DNA from 2 places in the Gottfriedia sp. OAE603 genome. Region 1 is predicted to be linked to the other one. Evidence: riboswitches for the same ligand, from Rfam matches in the RefSeq annotation. Region 1 holds a riboswitch; the other holds the start of a gene.
The links. A riboswitch is a leader RNA that binds a small molecule or an ion and turns the genes downstream of it on or off. The one in region 1 is predicted to bind FMN.
Positions count from the first base shown of each region.

Region 2: another riboswitch for FMN. It lies ahead of ABID96_RS12115 (ECF transporter S component); the one in region 1 lies ahead of ribD (bifunctional diaminohydroxyphosphoribosylaminopyrimidine deaminase/5-amino-6-(5-phosphoribosylamino)uracil reductase RibD).

Region 1 covers NZ_JBEUNN010000001.1:696,583-700,008, forward strand. Annotated here, with positions in the region: gene ABID96_RS03505 (LysR family transcriptional regulator) at 1-103, opposite strand, end outside; gene ABID96_RS03510 (APC family permease) at 232-1,503, shown strand; FMN riboswitch at 1,711-1,864, shown strand; gene ribD (bifunctional diaminohydroxyphosphoribosylaminopyrimidine deaminase/5-amino-6-(5-phosphoribosylamino)uracil reductase RibD) at 2,103-3,188, shown strand; gene ribE (riboflavin synthase) at 3,190-3,426, shown strand, end outside.
Region 2 covers NZ_JBEUNN010000001.1:2,404,024-2,407,449, reverse strand. Annotated here, with positions in the region: gene ABID96_RS12125 (response regulator transcription factor) at 1-415, shown strand, start outside; gene ABID96_RS12120 (phosphotransferase) at 538-1,443, shown strand; FMN riboswitch at 1,523-1,658, shown strand; gene ABID96_RS12115 (ECF transporter S component) at 1,890-2,462, shown strand; gene ABID96_RS12110 (ferredoxin) at 3,005-3,253, opposite strand.

The DNA.
Region 1 (3,426 bases):
GTGCTGTAACAGTTGATTGTGCATATCCTAAATGAACTGCAGCCTTTGAGAATCCACCCATATCTACAATTGATTTAAAAGTAATCAAATGGCGAATTTCCATAATAACCTCCAATTATCGGAAAACCCGATGGTTTATATCGTAACTATTCATTTTACCGATTTATTGATGTTTCATATACTTAAAGTATACGAGATTAGTATTAGATTCAATAACTTTTGAGGTGATGTATGAAAAATCGTAAAATTGGATTTTTATTGCTCAGTGGCTTAATGGTAGGGCCTATTCTAGGTTCGGGTATCATTATATTACCTCCAGCAGTTTTTGATACAGCTGGAAATTACGCAATTTTTGCTTGGATGATTATGTTAGGTTTGAGTATGCTATTTGCTCATATGTTTGGAAAACTAAGCTTGATGATCCCTGGAGATTCAGGCGTACCTTTAGCAGTTGAAAGAGCGTTTGGGACCCAAATAAAGAATTTATCAGCCATTTTCTTTTTACTTGCAGTTTGTTTCGGACCAGTAGCTGTGTTAGGAACTGCAGGACATTATTTACAGCTACTTACTTCACAATCACTGTTTCATGAAAAATGGTTAGCACTCGGACTTTTATGTTTTGTGTATTTAATCTTAACAAGAAACATTACCGATGTTGGTAAATTTGCATTTATCATGTCCACGTTTATTGTTGTAACTTTATTAGTCGGAAGCTTGCACACATTATTTACAGTAGAAGGAAATATCACATTATCGAATCCGATTACTGTTTCTGATTTTGGTCAAAGCTTACTTCTGTTATTTTGGGCACTAATTGGGTGGGAAGTCATTGGTAGTTATTCCTTAGAAGTAAAAACACCTGAACGGACCATTCCAAAAGCAGTTGCTTTAAGCTTTTCAATTATTGCAGTTGTCAGTCTAACGGTTGCACTCGCTTTCCAATGGATTCACTCGGATTCAAAAAGTGCAGCAAATCAATCGTTGGCGCCATTACTTGAAAGCTTATTTGGCAATTGGGCGACTCCAATCATATCAACTATAACAATCGCACTCTGTATTAGCACTGTCTTACTTGTTATAGGAGCAGTATCAAGATTGATTTCGGATCAAGCTAAAAACGGATTGTTGCCATCATGGTTATCGTACAAAAATAAAAATAACGTTGCTACCCGTGGCTTACTTAGCTTGTTTTGTATTCATATTATTGTGTTTACATTATTCTTTTTGAACATTATTTCCATTCAGCAGCTAGTTGCAATTGCGAATGCTTTCTTCTTATGTAACGCTTTACTTGGCGTCTTAGCATGTATGCGTATTTTTGATTCATTATGGCTAAAAATAGGGTCAGCTATTCTAGCGATTTGTTTTTTTAGTATATTATTATTTTCGTCAATTTATATTTTATTAGCAATTGTAGTAGTAGCAGTCTATTTTGGTTGGCTGCAAAAAAAGGAGTCAATCAAGGAGCAAAAAATGTTTAGTCAGGTTGGAAATGACTTATAAGAAGTGCTGAATTGACAAAAAAATGATAAGTAATGTATAGAAAAGATCACCAATTTTAGGTGATCTTTTTCTTTTTTTATCTCAGAATTTTACTAGAAAAATATAGGAATTCACTAATATTTTGCTATTTCTTTGATAAAACTTGAAATCTATAATACTTTACTTTGAATAATTTGCTAGTTATAATGAAACAAATTTGATAATTAGTGTGTCCTTCGGGGTCGGGTGAGAGTCCCAACCGGCGGTGTTGTATAAAATTATTTTTATACTAAGCCCGTGAGCTGCATATGTTTTTTTATATGTTTGCTGATCTAGTTAGAATCTAGAGCCGACAGTATAGTCTGGATGGGAGAAGGATGGAGTGCATATATCAATACGAGTTTGATTTTTTTCAAATTATCGTTTGATATAGGCTTAGTTTGTTGTGTTTTTTAATCAATTGCACAACAATAAATGCGTAACAATCATGTAAATTTTATGAATTGTTTCCGCGTTTATTTAAGTATGCTTCCTTTCTTAAACATCTAAAGCCCCTTAAGTACATTCTTAAGGGGCTTTTTCACTTTTTCAAATTAATTTGAATTAGAGGGTGTGATAAGTTGGATCAACTATTTATGAAATTAGCTATTGAACTTGCAAACTCAACAATTGGGCAAACAAGTCCTAATCCACCAGTGGGAGCTGTAGTTGTAAAAGACGGTTCTGTTGTTGGCGTAGGGTGTCATGTAAAAGCAGGTGAACCACATGCTGAGGTTCATGCTTTACATATGGCTGGAACAAAATCGATAGGCTCAACCGTGTATGTAACATTAGAGCCATGCAGTCATCATGGTAGAACGCCACCATGTGCCGATTTATTAATTGAGAAAAAGGTTAAAAGAGTCGTCATAGCAGTGCAAGATGACAATCCCAAAGTTAGTGGAAAAGGATTTTCAAAGTTGAAACAAGCTGGTATAGAGGTCGAGGTCGGAGTTTGTCATGAGGAAGCAAAGAATTTATATAAAGGCTTCTTTACATTTATAAACAAAAAAAGACCGCATATTACTTTAAAAGCAGCGCTTAGCTTAGACGGAAAACTTTCCACATACTCAGGAGACAGTAAATGGATTACTGGTGCAAAAGCTAGAGAAAAAGTGCATGAGGAACGTCGAATACATGATTGTATATTAGTAGGTGTTGGAACTGTTCTTCATGATAATCCATCTTTAACAGTACGATTGGAAGAAGAAACTAGACAACCTGTTCGAGTCATTTTAGATTCGAGTTTAAGAACGCCAATTGATTCGAAAATAGCAAATACGATTGATGCTAAAACAATTATTTTTGTTGGTAATCAAATAACCGAAAAAGAATTGATTCCTTATCAAGAAAAAGGAATTGAAATGATAAAAACAAGTGAATCAAAAGTTAAGGTACGAGAAGTCATTTCTCTTTTAGCAGAAATGGGCTACCATTCGGTTTATGTAGAGGGTGGTAGTAAGATTCATACCTCATTCATAGAAGAAAACTTATTTGACGAACTAATATTATATTATGCACCTAAACTAATTGGTGGGATCCATAATGGTAATCTATTAAATGGTTTAGGTAATGAAATGATGAAGAATGTTCTCAATTTAACATTATTATCGGTTGAAACAATTGGAACTGATATTCGAATGCATCTTCAAAACGAGGTGAATTAACTTGTTTACTGGAATTGTAGAGGAAATTGGAACAGTCAAAAATACGGTCAATAAAGGACAAACACTAGTCCTAACAATACAAGCAAAAAAAATTCTAGAAGATGTTCATTTAGGGGATAGTATTTCGATCAACGGAGTCTGTCTGACAGTAACAAATTTTACGAAAGATGAATTTACAGTAGATGTTATGCCAGAAACCTATCAATCTACTAATCTAAAAATGTTATCAAATCATCAT
Region 2 (3,426 bases), 1.7 Mb from region 1:
TGATTTTCCGTTGAATTTAGACATACTGAAATGCAAATTACAAGTTCACTTAAAGCATCATATTGTGAATGAATTTAAAGAAGCTGATACAATTCGTTTCGGTAACTTGGTCATGAATAAACTTACATACAAAATTCATTATGAGGAACGCGAGCTTAGTTTTACGCGTAAAGAATTTTCAATATTATGGCTTCTTGTTAGTAGACAGGATATTGTTGTAACCCGTTCTGAATTAGTAAAAATAGTATGGAGTTACGAACATGTTGACGATGATCGAATGGTTGATACTCATTTAAATCGATTAAGAAAAAAATTAAAGCAATATGAAATGAATTTAAGTATAAAAACTGTTTGGGGAATTGGTTATAAACTCCAACTCGAAAACTTTAAACCACATTTACAATTTTCAAATTAATGGTCTGTTTATAGGAACTTTTCATAGAATCATTCACTTAGTATTATTAGAGTAAGTGATATGATATGAAAAGTTCTATTTTTATGTTAAGAGAGCAAATACTAAAATAGGAGGTGACAATTTTGGCAAATGTATGGGATCCAACAAATGTAATTCAAAGTGATGTTGTCAAACAAATACTAAATGAACAATTTCCAAACTTAGCAATCAAAAGTATTGAACAGATTGGCGAAGGCTTTGATAATACAGTATATATCCTTAACGACGAAATCCTTTTAAGGTTTCCAAGAAGAGAGATTGCAGTAGCCATATTAGAGGTTGAAAAACAGCTGCTACCTTTCATAAAAGATTATATTAGTTTTCAAACGACCATCCCGTTCATATTCGGGCAACCTTCTGAAAAATATCCTTGGCCATTTTTAGGATATAATGTCATAAAAGGCAAACCACCGATGCGATTAAACAGGCAAGAACGAATTAACATGATCGAGCCATTAGCAAAAATCCTTAAACAAATACATTCAATTCCACTTTCTACATTTTCTCATTTAAAATTACCTCATGATGAGTTAAAAAGGTTAGATATTAAATATAGAAAACCTCAATTTTTAAAATATGTAGAAGATGCAATCAAACAAAAATTACTTCCAAATGAAATGATGATCAATCAATATATAGCCAATTTACAAGAAATTATTCCAAAAAATCCTTTGGTTTTAGTGCATGGTGATTTGCATTTCAAAAATATGATTGTGAATGATGACAATGCTTTAGAAGGTATAATTGATTGGGGAGATGCTCATATTGGTCAACGTGAACTAGATTTATCAATTGTATTTAGTATCATTCCAAGTGATAAAAGAGACAGTTTTTATGAGATTTACGGAAATATTTCAAGTGAGTCAAAGCTGCTAGCGCAATTTAAATCGATCTATACAACAGTCATCTTAATATTGTTTGCAAACGAAAATCATGATGAGGAAATGGTAAGTTTTTGTCAGGATAACTTAATTAATGCATTAACTTAAATATGCAAAATAGGGAAAAACTTTTTTTATTTACAAACTGTATTTAATTTAGTAACATTAAGTTGTAATTTAATATTCGATCTATCTTCGGGGCGGGGTGAAATTCCCCACCGGCGGTGATTAAGCTTAGCTTATAAGCCCGCGAGCCTGTAATTTGGGCAGGATCTAGTGCGATTCTAGAGCCGACAGTATAGTCTGGATGGGAGAAGATGGAGGTTCGCAAGTTCAAAAAATTTACCTTTTTGAACGCTTATTTGGCGTACTGAAATTTCTCCCCTATCATTTATGTATAGGGGATTTTGTATTTCTAAGTGATTTTTGCCGACATTTAGCTTTTATTGATTCTTATTTTTTAACAATTAAATAAATTCGCATAATCACACTTGTCTAAGTAAGCGAACCTTTCATTTTTCTTGGTATGATCGGGAAAAAGGAGAGAGGTAATTATGCAACAACGTAACAACAAAGTTTTAAAAATGGTAGTGGTGGCAATGCTGAGCAGTATTTCATATTTATTGATGTTGTTAGATTTTCCACTTCCAACATTTCCAGTATGGCTACAAATTGATTTTAGTGAGGTACCAGCATTAATTGGTGCAATTATTTTTGGACCAGTTGCAGGGGTTTTAGTAGAATTAATCAAAAACATCCTTCATTATATTATTGTGGGAAGCATGACTGGCGTACCGATTGGGGAGTTTGCAAACTTCAGTGCGGGGGTATTATATATTTTACCTGCGTCATATTTCTTTAGAAAGTATCGTTCAATTAAAGGTTTAACTTTAGGATTAGTCATTGGAACAGTTGTGATGACAGGGATCTTAAGTGTTTTAAATTATTTTGTTTTATTACCTGCTTATGCTTATTTTATGAATTTTAGTTTACCGAATGAGGTAATTGTTACTGCGATTATGCCGTTTAATGCATTAAAAGGGTTACTAATTATGATTCTTACATTAGTACTATTCCCTAAATTAATCGTGTGGTTAAATCAAAGAGTCAATGCTCATAACGTATAAATAGATGAAAGTACCTACATAATTTGTAGGTACTTTTTTTATGTTCTGTAAAAAGAAGCGTGTTGAATTACACTCCAGGATGCTCACTTTCCATGGGGAGGGCGCTGAGCCTCTTGGCACAGGATGTGGGTTATGTATGCGTTACGACAGGACGTCGTGGTTTTAGCATGCCTTCCTATCGCGTCTGTTGGGTCTCAGCCTTCCCGCATTTCCCATAGGAGTCGCGAGCACCTTCCGTTCCAATCAACTTGTTAAAATGAAAATAGAATCAGATCAAAGGGCATGGATGCAACTTATTATAATTAAAAACGAACTTTCCATAAGTGCATATATTCAACTTCTTAAAATAAAAACAGAATCTTTTTTAGTCAAGCTGACTCGCAACTCTTACAAGTGCTAAGCAAGGCTCGATTAATAATATCTACTTTAACCATATATACAAATAACAATCTTTTAATACAGGTATTTATAAATCAACATTAAACAGTAAGTATTTTTAAGAGAAAATAAAAAAACGACGATTTACATCGTCGTTGTTTTTACTATTCGAATTTTAAAGCATCGCCATCGAATGATTCGTCAGCTACTTTAATTGAGTCTGTTGGACATCCTTCAAATGCGTCCATCATGTCATCTAATAACACGTCTGGAATTTCAACAATACCTTGGTTATCATCTAAAGTAACGTATGCAATCCCCTCATCATCATAGTCATAGATATCTGGTGCAGCAGCGCCACATGCGCCACAAGCGATACAAGTGTCTTTATCAACGATTGTATATTTTGCCATTGTGTTGACCTCCCAAATTATTCCCTGTTTTAATTACAGATACTATTTTTGTAATGTACCTGTAAATATTTTAAAACGGTTTCCGAAACTTTTCAATATAATTGTAACAGGTTTTGCAAAAATAGAGAAATGAAGATTAAAAAGATAAAATAATTAAGTATTTTTATCATATT